Regions from separate parts of the Pseudoalteromonas sp. C12FD-1 genome, predicted to be linked through region 1. Evidence: predicted binding sites of a transcription regulator. Region 1 holds the regulator's gene; each other region holds the start of a gene.
The links. The regulator LexA, encoded in region 1, represses DNA repair genes until DNA is damaged. The targets are predictions, from matches to a motif close to TACTGTATNNNNATACAGTA.
Positions count from the first base shown of each region.

Region 1 (3,218 bases):
TGCTCATGCCTTCATCGCGAAGCGCATCGTACTGATCGTCGTTTTTAATTTGCGGGCCATGATCTACCATAACTTCTCTCCTGAGCGTTTAATTACACAGTGTGTGTATAACTTTCATACATAAACGGTAAAATTAAGCGTAACTAGCCTAACCCGTTTTATAAGGCAAATTAGGTGCCAATGGCGTTTAAACAGGCATTTTCTATTAATAAAGCCATGTTTACCGCTTAGTTGATTTGGTATAAAAGTAAAACTGCGTTAAAGTTTGCGATGAAACTATAAGAGGGTAAAAAGCAGACAATGTCGGAAATTCAATTTTTAAATGTAGATCTAGAGCTTGAGTCTAAACAAGATATTAGCGCCCTAGTGGCAGACTTAAAGAAAAACGCGATGGTTTTACATTATGACAAAGACGAATATCGTCAACTTGCGCGTATTGAAGCCTCAGGTGACATAACCACGCCAGATAAAGCTATTAACCACTTGTGCGAGCTTATTGAGTCGTGTTCTCGTAACGCGCTCAAGCAATGGCTAAGCTGCTCTCGCAGAACCTTTGATATTGGTTTTGAGTCTGGTACGTCACCAAAATGTTTTAATCAGGCGCTGCATGCAGACACGTTATTACGTATATCTGCAATTGGCGCGGGTATGGAAATAACAATTTACCCTATCGAAAAGTAAGCTATTACTTTCGCTCAACCACTGCTGCGGTCATTTTTGATACGCAGCAAAGCTCGTTGCGGCTATTGGTTATTTTTATTTCCCATACAGAACTGCGCTTACCAATATGAAATGCACGAGCCGTTGCTGTTAACGTCCCATTGCGTGACGCTTTTAAATGGCTTGCACTAATTTCCTGCCCTACACAGTAAAACTTTGTAAAATCAACAACAAAATTAGCAGCATAACTAGCAACTGTTTCGGCAAGTACTACATTAGCGCCGCCGTGTACCATTCCCATTGGGTTATGATGCTCAGGTATTGCGGGCATAGTCGCAACTAGGTAATCTTCCCCTATCTCGGTTATTTCTATCCCCATGGTTTTCATTAAAGTACCTTGGCCGTTTATACCTTCATCTAACTGTTTGCAAAGCGCTAATGTGATGGGTTGATACCAAATACTCATAACTACTCCTTTGAATTAAAACCTTGTTTATAGCATTTTATATATGCAATTTTAATAATTACCTAAAATGTACACATGTGTATTTGGTTTAGCTAATTAAAGCGCAATTTAAATTTGCGATTTTTATTTAACTGTATATACTCACAGTTAAATGTACTGTATGGAAAACCAGTTGTATGCGACCATTAACGAAACGCCAAGCTCAAATACTCGAACTAATAAAAGTTTTTATTAAAGACACTGGTATGCCTCCTACACGTGCCGAAATTGCACAAACATTAGGTTTTAAAAGTGCCAATGCCGCAGAAGAGCACTTAAAAGCGCTTGCCAAAAAAGGCGTTATTAAAATGAAGCCAGGCGCAAGCCGCGGTATTCAATTAGTTGAAGAAGAAGAGCCAGAGCAACTAGGTCTGCCATTAATAGGCCGAGTTGCAGCAGGTTCGCCTATTTTGGCGCAAGAACATGTTGAGAGTCACTGTAAAATAGACCCACTTATGTTTAAACCCGCCGCAGACTTTTTACTGCGTGTAAACGGTATGAGTATGAAAGATATAGGTATTATGGATGGCGACTTACTTGCCGTACACCGTACTCAAACAGCAGAAAACGGCCAAGTTGTGGTTGCACGAGTAGATGAAGATGTAACTGTAAAACGCTTAGAAAAAGCAGGCCGAAAAGTATTATTACACGCCGAAAACGAAGAGTTTACCCCTATAGAAGTAGACCTTGAAAACGAATCTTTTAATATTGAAGGTTTAGCTGTTGGCGTAATAAGAAATGCTGACTGGATGTAATTTTAACTATTTTTAAGTCACTTTTTATAAATGCGCACTGTTAAGTGTGCATTTTTGTTTTAAAAAAGACCTTCCACTACCTCAAAGCGGCCTAAAATTATTTAGCCTGTAAACTTTTTTTCACTCATACTTTTATCTTCCTAAGCGTGTTACATCCCTTAATTTTGCTCGTATCTTGGCTGTTAAATAACAATTTAATACTTCGTAATTTAATCAATTTTAAAATATCACTTGATTGTTTTTTATACTAAAACTTGCTTGTTGTACGTTTTTTAGCTAATCATTAATGTGCTGGACTAACAATAACTCACAGCTTTTTAGTTATGAGAACACACAATATACACAAACCTTTTGTTGTCCTAGCGATACCAATTAAAAATAAGATTGGTTAAAAAATAAAAATAACGAATTGGCGTTTAAGCCGTATGCCTCTTCGCTTTGCATTCGCAATAGCATCAAAGGAGCCGTCACATGGGTAAACTGACCTCTACCTTGTGGCTTGTGTTGATTATGTTCCCGCAGCAAGTGCTGGCTAATAGCCAATACAATATGCGCAAGGGCGTAACCGATATAAGTAATAATGTATATCAGCTACACATGACCATATTTTTAATATGTTGTGTGATTGGGGTGATAGTGTTCGCAATAATGTTTTGGGCACTGATTCATCACCGTAAATCTAAAGGGGCAGTCCCTGCCCAATTTCATGAAAGTACCAAAGTAGAAATTCTTTGGACTGCCATTCCGTTTGTTATTTTAATTGCCATGGCAATCCCTGCCACTAAAACCCTCATAGCAATGGAGGATGCCAGTAAGGCCGACTTAACCATTAAAATTACAGGGTCACAGTGGAAGTGGCATTATGAATATATGGGCGAAGACGTAGAGTTTTACTCTATTTTATCTACCCCTCAAGACGAAATAGCCAACCTTGCTAATAAAAACCCTAATTACTTACTTGAGGTTGATAAACCTTTAGTGCTGCCAATTAATCAAAAGGTGCGTTTTTTAATGACCTCAGATGACGTTATCCACTCTTGGTGGGTCCCTGATTTTGCCGTTAAAAAAGATGCCAATCCGGGGTTTATCAACGAAACGTGGACCAACATTAACGAAGAAGGTATTTACCGAGGACAGTGTGCAGAGCTGTGCGGTAAAGATCATGGTTTTATGCCCGTGGTGGTTGAAGCTAAGTCGCAAGAGGACTTTAACGCATGGCTTGCAGATGCTAAGCAAGCTAAGCAAAAAGCGGCATTAGCCGATGCTGCTTTGCTTGATCAAACGTTGCCTAAAGAAGA
Region 1 is NZ_JBBEVD010000070.1:34,016-37,233, forward strand. It holds gene WDB87_RS11925 (DUF7218 family protein) at 1-70, opposite strand, end outside; gene WDB87_RS11930 (hypothetical protein) at 301-681, shown strand; gene WDB87_RS11935 (PaaI family thioesterase) at 686-1,126, opposite strand; gene lexA (transcriptional repressor LexA) at 1,303-1,920, shown strand; gene coxB (cytochrome c oxidase subunit II) at 2,392-3,218, shown strand, end outside.

Region 2 (3,218 bases), on a different contig from region 1:
TGGTGATAAGAAAGCCCGCTTCATATTCCACGATTGTGTAAGCTTTTCACTGGCTATTGATAAAGTCCCCACACCATAGCGTTTATTTATCACGTCCAAGCATTCCATCATTTTAGGTTTATCCTCACTAACAGAGAACATATCGGTTTGTTGAAATGATTCACTTTCTAACTCTATCGCTCCAATACCGCAGCGATAAAAGCGCGTATTCGGTTTATATATTTCATCAATTACAGAAGATATGGCCTTAGCTATAACGCTACTATCCGATGTCGGTACAGGAAATTCATATAAAAGTGACTTTTTATAATGCTCATCTTCGTGCGGTGAGCAGGCAGCAAATATAACTATACGCTTTGTTAATGACTGTTGTCTTCTAAGCTTTCGCCCAACAATGGCGCCATGTGTTACTAAAGCCGATTTTAATGTGGTTAGGTCAGTAACTCTTTTACCAAAGCTTCGTGTGGAGTAAATTTCTTTTTTATCTTGCTTTACTTCATCCCAACTTAAACAAGCAATACCATTTAATTCGCTGACAGTTCGCTCCACAACAACACTGAACATACGCCTCATTGTTTTAGGATTTTGGCAAGCTAAGTCCCATGCAGTCTTAATCTCCATCAACTTAAGTTTTTTTCCTAAACGAGAACCGATACCCCAAACATCAGTTACATCCATTCGCATTAATATTTCTTTACGGGATTTTTCATCGTTAATAACGGCCACACCGTTGTACCCTGATAGCTTTTTTGCTGCATGGTTGGCCGCTTTTGCTAGCGTAGGTGTTGTGCCAAAGCCTGCTCCAACAGGTAAACCTGTTTCTCGCCACACCGCTCGGCGAATTATATGTCCGTAGTCAGCCCAATCATCAATGATTTGCGAGAACCCTGTAAATCGTAAAAATGACTCATCGATACTATATACATAATGGTCATCACAAAATCGGTTTATAACTGTCATCATCCTTTCGCTTAAATCAGCATAAAGCTCATAATTGGAAGAGCGAACCACGACATGGTGCTGTTCTAAATAGTTTTTAATTTTGAAATAAGGCTGAAACTTTGGGATGTTTAGCTTTCTTGCTATAGGACATATGGCGCAAATACATCCATCATTATTTGTAAGAACCACTACAGGTTTAAAGCGAATAGATGGGTCAAATACCTTCTCTGCACTAGCGTAAAAAGCGACAGCATCTACGAGGGCAAACATCGACTTAGCTCTATTTTATTTTTGTGTAAACGGATACTAGTAGTCACTACACCCTCTAATTTAAAGTCATCTTCAGGTGAGATATAAACAGATTTGTAGCTTTTGGATGCTGAAATTAACAAGCGGTTTGTTTTATCTATTATCTTACAAACAAAAGAACCATTGTAACTCGCAACAATTACATCCCCTGAGCTTACACCTTCAGCCCTATCAACAACGAGTAAGTCACCATCGAATATCCCCACATCTTGCATTGATTGACCTGAAGCTAATCCAATGAATGTAGCGTTAGGATGTTTAATAATTAGCTCGTCGATAGATATACCTAGCTCTTTGTACTCTGCTGCCGGAGACTCAAAGCCAGTAATACCTGCATCGATATAAATTGGAATAACGAACATACACACCTCAATACTGTTTATTTGTACAGTATAATTCAGGTTCTGAAGCTTACCAAGAAATTTTAAAGAATAATGCCCTTCCTTAATTAACTATTATGCTCCTCTAGGCTTCCCATAGTTTAATAAGTAAGTTATCGAACTGAAGCTATGCAAAATTACACCTACTCTTTAGATTTATAGTAAATCATATTTGAGCTTAAAGGCTCAATGCACAACTTTTTACTTTAATCTAGAAGGCAGCAGAGAGCGATAAGCTGACGGTCGGTTAAACTCGTTTTTGGACAATTATGAGTTAGAACCGACGGGCGGTTCTGTGCCAGAGGCAGATCTTCAATGCTGTATTTGAAATCATGTTGGGTGACGCCCTCTGTTTATCCAACTTACCGCGTTGTATAAGGTAAACTAGGTGACATATTTTTTAGAGGTGCAATTCCTTCTTGCATAGTTCAATTATTTCTTCTTTCTTTATTTTGAGTTCTCTGATGAAACCTTCATATTCATAAATTACATGTTCGAACCACTCACGCTCATCAAGAGCTCCCTCTTCTGAGTTCTCATAAGTGAAACTTTTATCTTTAAACTGCTCTTTATGAGCACTATCTAAAAAGTTAATTATTTTAATAATATCTTGGCTCATATAAATTGAGCTATATTTTAGGTTGGTGACCAAGCGTTCAATTTTTTCCTTAAATTGTAGCTCCGCCTTTTTTTGCTCCATCAAGTATTTTTCACTTTTGTACTTCTTAAATTCGGCCTGTTGTCTTTCAATATCTTCCTCTGCAAATTTATAAAACTTTTCAACTTCCTCATCTGGCATATAATCAGACGGACCAGTCCAACCACCATGGTTACAAAAAGCCTCAAAGTATATTTCAGTTACCTTAAGCCGCTCTAATACTAAATCTTCAAGCTCTAAAACGTTTTTCCATATGTTGTCATATGCATCTTTTTTTACATCCCACAACTTTTCATTGGATAAAAATTGCCGATTAATATTATCTTTTACAGTTTCAGCAACTAACGTACTGGCTTCTAAGTGATCTAATATTTTCCCCTGATCCTCAACAATTTGCTCAAACTCCCTTTTTTAAGTAGATAACCTTTTATATAAAAGTTCCATAAAGAAGTAACAATCACTGTCACTAAGAAAACTAACACACCAGTAAATAGCTCATTCATTGAATATCCCTTAACTGCAACTTATTAATAAGTCTGCATTTTACACCTTTATTGATGCTAGTAAATGTGTCCACATCACCTCTTGCAAAATGGGATCAAACGGGGTCAGGTCGTGCATTTTGCACACTGATGAAATTTTATCAACGGCCGCTATTCGCTCTTTTAAGGCATTTGCCTAAACCGCCTTTGCCCCAAAAACGAGCTAGGTCGTCGGCTGTATTAGATGAATTTAGCATAAAAATTTCTATGTGCTAGCGCCTTGAATAAGCTGCCGTTTAGAGCGCCAGCACAGAACGCTCAGCCTGGTTCACTTGTTAACAGATTCAGCGAAGATGTCTGCTTATTTCCCTTAACCAGGTTAATACTTCACCGTCCGGATCTGCACTATGAAGGCGCGCCATTGTCATATTGGAAACACCACCTCGA
Region 2 is NZ_JBBEVD010000044.1:125,966-129,183, forward strand. It holds gene WDB87_RS04880 (Y-family DNA polymerase) at 1-1,212, opposite strand, end outside; gene WDB87_RS04885 (S24 family peptidase) at 1,197-1,613, opposite strand; gene WDB87_RS04890 (hypothetical protein) at 2,032-2,577, opposite strand.
Region 2: a site for LexA is predicted at 1,625-1,644, ahead of WDB87_RS04885 (S24 family peptidase). Genes of this name have one in related genera too.

Region 3 (3,218 bases), on a different contig from region 1:
ATTGATTTTAAAGATTCTTTAATAAGAACCTCAGTAGACATATCGGGTTTACTTACCGATTTTACTGCTTTTTGCGCCTGTGGCAATTTATAACCAAGCGCGACAAGTGCCGATACGGCATCGTCTGCGGCATTATTGGCAATTGTTGCATCAGTGGCAGGCTCTATCACGGCGTTATCGCTAAATGGCGTAAATAAATCATTACCCCAATCTTTTAAGCGATCTTTCATTTCGAGCACTAAACGTTCAGCAGTTTTTTTACCCACACCCGGCAATTTAACCAGTGTTGTGGCGTCTTCGTTGTTTACGCAACTTACAAATTGTTGCGCCGACATGCCCGACAAAATAGCTAAGCCGAGTTTAGGCCCCACGCCATTTGCTTTTAACAACTCTCTAAACAGCGCTCGCTCGGTTTTATTATTAAAGCCAAATAGTAATTGTGCGTCTTCGCGTACTACAAAGTGTGTATACACTATAGTGTTTTCGCCAATATTGGGTAAGTCGTAAAAACAGGTCATGGGCATTTGTACTTCGTAGCCTACACCGCTTACTTCTAATAAAATTTCGGGCGGCTGCTTTTCAACTAAAATGCCATTTAAACGGCCAATCATATTTATTTCCTTAAACGTCCTCTAACGGTTTTACTTGCGCTACCCGCTAGTTTAATTAAATTTTGTTCTGAGTGAGCATGGCAAATTGCAATGGCAAGCGCATCGGCCGCATCGGCTTGTGGTGTGCCAGGTAATTTTAAAATATTTTTTACCATGTGTTGCACTTGCGACTTATCGGCGCCGCCATTACCAACCACGGCTTGCTTAATTTGCCGTGCTGAGTATTCAAATACGGGTAGTTCGGCCATAGAGGCTCCCACGATAGCGGCTCCTCGGGCTTGACCTAGCTTTAGCGCGGCATCCGGGTTGTGCGCCATAAATACTTTTTCTATGGCAAAGGTTTCGGGTGAGAACTGCTCTATTATTTGTGTGATCCCTTGGTAGATCATTTTTAATCGTATGGGAAACTCGTGCTCGGCTAATTTAATGCACCCGCTGCCTAAATAGGTAAATTTAGCACCTTGGTGAGCAACTACTCCATAACCCGTTAAACGTGAACCTGGGTCTATCCCTAAAATAATGGCCAAACAGCACACTCATTATTGTTATTTTTCAATAACGGTAATAATGCCAGAGTACTGTATAAATTACCAGTGGCACGTAAAAACAAAAACGCCCGTAACTTAGTACGGGCGTTTAGTGTTAAAAGTAAAGCTTATGCTAAAGCACGTACTAAGCCTTGGGTATTTTGTTTAAGTTTACGAGCAATCATAAAGTAGCCAAGCGTAGCAACAAACACCCCGCCTGAAACTGGCCCTATTAGCCATATTTCAGGGTGCAATTTACCGGCTAAGTCAAACATTTGCTGCTGAACTATTAGCAAAGCCACATCACTAAATAAAGCAGCTACAAACCCAGCTAAACCACCTAATAGTAAAAACTCATAAAGGGTCGCATTTTTTATTAACCGCCCTTTAGCGCCTAAAGTGCGTAGTATTACTATTTCTTGCATTCGCTCACCAAGGCTAGCTTGCACCTGCGATATAAGCACTAATGCACCACACAACACCACAATAGCAAGCACAAATCCAATAGCTAGCGACACCTGCTCAATGGTTGATTGAATTTGCTTTACAAAGTTATCTACATCGATGGCGGTAATGGTTGGATACGTGCGCAGTAACTGGCTAAACGCTTTCTTTTGCTCAGGCTCTATACGTACTGATGAAATATAGGTTGCCGGAAAATCTTTTAGCACGTCGGGGCTTAAAATAATAAAAAAGTTAGGTTTTAGCGTAGCCCAGTTTACTTTACGTACGCTAGTTATTTTAGCGTCAAAAGATTGCGCACCAATTAAAAATGTTAGCGTGTCGCCAATTTCTACATCTAGGCGCTCAAGCATTGATTCCTCAACCGAAGCCTCAGCCACTGCGCCTTCGCCAAACCACTGCCCTTGCACAATTTCGTTTTGAGCTGGCACATCATCAAGCCACGTTAGGTTAAGCTCTCTGCCAATGCCAGAACGTGCTTCTTCATCTTTTTTCTCGTTATCTTGCAACGACACTTTACGCGCAACAAGCTCACCATTTACCGCATTTACGCGCCCGCGAATGGTTGGGTAAAAATCAGATACTAAAATATCGTTTTCTGCGAGGTAATTATTTACAGGCTCAAGCTCGTTTTGCGTAATATTAACTAAAAATGCATTAGGGGCATCGGCGGGTAATTGAGACTGCCAATCTGAGATCATGTCGTTTTTAAGTACAATCAAAAACAACAGCAATTTTATCGCCAACGAAAAGCTAATAAGCTGCACCGCATTTACGTTTGCCCGCTTTTGAATAGAGGCAATAGCTAATGACCAGCTGTTGCCTGGCTTTAAGCCTAATTTACGGCCACCACCAAATATTAATTTTGAAATAACAAACAAAACCGCAATCAAAGCAAGTGTAGAGACAAACAAAATCAGTGTTATTTTAATGTTATTACTAAATAACCACATTAATAAAAACACCGTAAGCGCACTTAAACCTAAGTGCACACGGCTTACAGCTAGTCTATCGCCTAAGTTACGGCGCAAAACTCTAAGGGGTGGAATATCAAATAAATCAAGCAGTGGCTTAATAGAGAACATAACTGCACATATAACGCCTGTGCTAATGGCCACCACCCAAGGTTTAAAACCCGCTGCTGGTAAGCTCATATCCATGCTTTTTGCTAAATAACCAGTGGCAATTTCTTGCAAGCCGTAGCCTATAGCTAAGCCCACAATAACCGCTAAAGCACACACCATTAGTAAGTGCATAAAATATATTTTACGAATTAAGGCACGACTTCCGCCGAGTGTTTTCATCATTGCTACGGGGTCGTATTGGCGCTCACAATAACGCTTTGCCGACACAGCAATAGCGACCGTAGCCAAAATAATGCCCAGCAAACCGGCTAGTAATAAAAAGCTTTCTGCACGGTTTAAGCTATTTGATATAGGCGATTGCCTATCTTTTACGCCATACCAACGTTGGTTTTCAGCCATTTGCGGCTTTAACCATTCATAAAACCGCGTTATGTCGGCTTCATCACCTGCGTAAAGTTGGCGGTAGTTCACTCGGCTGCCAGGTTGAATAACCTCTGTTTTTGCAACATCAGCAATATTTATGAGTACTCTGC
Region 3 is NZ_JBBEVD010000052.1:30,245-33,462, reverse strand. It holds gene ruvA (Holliday junction branch migration protein RuvA) at 1-611, opposite strand, end outside; gene ruvC (crossover junction endodeoxyribonuclease RuvC) at 614-1,138, opposite strand; gene WDB87_RS07460 (ABC transporter permease) at 1,267-3,218, opposite strand, start outside.
Region 3: a site for LexA is predicted at 1,188-1,207, ahead of ruvC (crossover junction endodeoxyribonuclease RuvC). Genes of this name have one in related genera too.

Region 4 (3,218 bases), on a different contig from region 1:
GCTTTAACACACTCATTAAGGCCCTCTAAAATATCAAGCATACCAGCTTGTTGTTGCTCAGTATTAACGTCACTAAAAGTGAGTTTACCTGGCCACTGCCTGCCAAAATGTGGGGTAGAGCGATTAGGCCAATGTAATTGGTATAAATCTATATAATCGGTTTGTAAGCGTTTAAGCGAGTTATCTACAGCCTCAATAACCGCGCTGCGTGTTATATCGCCGCCATCACGTACCCACGACAAGCCGTTGCCCGCAATTTTAGTGGCCAATACAATATCACCGCGTTTTTGTTGGTTGCGTTTTAGCCAGTTACCTATAATTTGCTCTGTTTTACCGTAGGTTTCTGGTGAGGGAGGTACGGCATACATTTCGGCAGTATCAATAAAATTAACGCCTTGCTCGAGTGCGTAAGCTATTTGCTCATCGGCATCGCTTTGGGTATTTTGCTTACCCCATGTCATGCTGCCTAAGCATACTCTTGAAACATCAACACCGCTGCTGCCTAACGGACTGTATTGCATTTAAAATCCTTAAATTATGTAAGTTCTTGAGAGTGGATAATTAATTCGCAATAATTTTTAATTAAGCGAATTGATGTAATGCCGATAATAATGGCTCTGAAATCGCCGCTTTTTGTCCTGTTTTAAAGTCAAACATAACAACTTGAGAATAGCCTGTGGTAGTAATAGCTTGCTGAGCGTGACTAAACACAGAGTAATTCATCATAAAGCGGTCGCTTTTAATATCAGATATAGTTATACCTACGGTTAAGGTATCTGGGAAGGTCACCGGGCGTTTATAGCGAATATTGTTTTCACTAATGACCGGGCCTATTCCACCTGGTTTTATCGTATCAAACTGATTTATTTTATTTAAAAAATCGATACGCGCAATTTCAAAATAACGCAAGTACACCACGTTGTTAACATGTTGTAGGGCGTCCATATCGGCCCATGCTACGGTGATATCGGTATGAATAGGGTGCTGATCTTTGAACCTTTGCATGTATGTGTACTCTTAGTTTTAAATGAATGAGGTTATCAATATGGTGTTTGTAGCTCAAGACAATAAATGCCATGTTTTTTTATAAGATGATTGTACCTATTTATTTTTAGAGCTACAGTTAAATAACACAAACAACACACGAGAACACACATGCAAAATATAATTAATTGGGCCTTAGCCAGTTTAGTTTTTATAGCGTCTTTTGCTTGCTACGCAATGGGTAATGCCTCAGGCGGTATAATGCTTTTAGCTGCGGGGTTTTTATTGGAGTTTGTTTTTTGGCTACATTGCTTTAAAAAATCACAGCGCTTTAAGCAGCCGTTTTAAAAAAGCTGTTTAACGCTTGTGCGGCTTAAAGCGCTACACTTTTTAATAAGCTAAACAGGTTTTAATGTACTTGCTTATTGAAAGTGAATCCTTAATAATGACTGTATAAATAAACAGTTGTTATGTGGTAATGAAAAAGTTTATTCATATCGACATGGACTGCTTTTATGCAGCGGTTGAAATGCGCGATAATCCCAAACTCGCCAGCGTGCCTTTAGCGATTGGTGGCAATAGCCGCAGAGGCGTGCTCTCTACGGCAAATTATATAGCACGCGAATATGGTGTTCGCTCTGCTATGTCTAACTACCACGCTAAGCAACTATGCCCCGATTTAGTTATTGTGCCTGGGCGCATGGCCGTTTATAAAGAAATTTCTAACCAGATTCGCGCGGTATTTAAACGCTACACTGACCAAATAGAACCGCTGTCGCTTGATGAAGCCTACCTAGATGTAACCAACAGCAACGCATGCAAAGGCAGTGCAACGCTTATTGCTCAGCAAATTAGAGCCGATATTTATAACGATACCGGCCTTACTGCCTCTGCCGGAGTTGCCCCCATTAAATTTATTGCCAAAATAGCCAGTGACGAAAATAAACCCAATGGCCAATTTGTGGTTTTACCGGATGAAGTTGATGCGTTTTTAAATAATTTACCGCTGGGTAAAATACCAGGAGTAGGTAAAGTAACCCTTGAAAAGCTTAATTTAAAGGGGTTATACACAGGTAAAGATGTACGCGACAAAGGCGTTAATTGGATGCAACAGCACGTAGGTAATTTTGGTGTATCGCTTTATCAAAAATGTGCTGGCGAATATATTGGTACAGTCACCACTGAGCGAGTGCGTAAATCGCTGAGCGTTGAGCACACCTATGAATACAACAAAAATAGCTTACAAGAGTGCTTAGAACAGTTACCTAGGTTACTTGAAGAGCTCACCACGCGCCTAAATAAACAGCAATTACAAAACCGTATTAATAAGTTAAGTGTAAAAGTAAAGTTTGCAAATTTTGTTGTTACCTCAGCGGATCAAGCTCATCATCAATTAAATACCGCTATTTTTACTGAATTACTCTCTAAGGCGTATCAACGCGGGATGCAGCAACCGGTGCGCTTATTAGGCATTGGCGTAGGTGTTAAAAATGAACCTAATTTAAATCTGCAATTGAGCATTCTAGATTAGAGTTTACTTTTACTGTAACACCAAGTTGCCAGATTCAAATGAGCCCATCGCAGCTGGCTGGTTTTGTGTTTTTATATCAACGATAATAGCCCCTTATGTTTTCTAACAGGAGCTTTACTTATGGCATATCCTCAAGCGATAGCTGCACAATCACTTAGTGCAAGCTTTGACTCATTTTCTCACGATGCACTTATTATAATTAGTGATGGCTTTTCTCAATTAGCCAATAACTCATTAAGTGATGCCATCGAATCACACGCTAAAGTAGATTCTCGTATTGGTAAACAAGTTACGTTTTTAGTGGTTGATAATGTACGTGTTGTTTTAGCGCCTACGGGGCCGCTTAACCGCGATTACGATGATGTAAGACGATACTTTGATGCCGCTAAACTAGCGATTAACGAAGCAAAAGCCGCGGGCAGTGTAAACCCTGCTATTTACTTACCTAAATTACATACAGATGCGCGTTACCAGCATGCTTTAGAGGTGGCGTATTTAGGCGCATGCCAAGCATTATGGCAGCCTTTAGAGGCACGCGAATACCACGGCGAAAGCATTGAACCTATTACGAAAATAGGTTTAATAGATGCAAATGAGCAAACAGTTAAAGCTGTAAATGCAATTGCAGCAGGGCAATATGCAGCACGTGACTTATGCGGTACTGAGCCTGAACGTATGGCGCCACCACGCTTTGCCGATTACT
Region 4 is NZ_JBBEVD010000072.1:41,226-44,443, reverse strand. It holds gene WDB87_RS14540 (aldo/keto reductase) at 1-521, opposite strand, end outside; gene WDB87_RS14535 (acyl-CoA thioesterase) at 583-1,005, opposite strand; gene dinB (DNA polymerase IV) at 1,463-2,515, shown strand; gene WDB87_RS14525 (M17 family metallopeptidase) at 2,636-3,218, shown strand, end outside.
Region 4: a site for LexA is predicted at 1,432-1,451, ahead of dinB (DNA polymerase IV). Genes of this name have one in related genera too.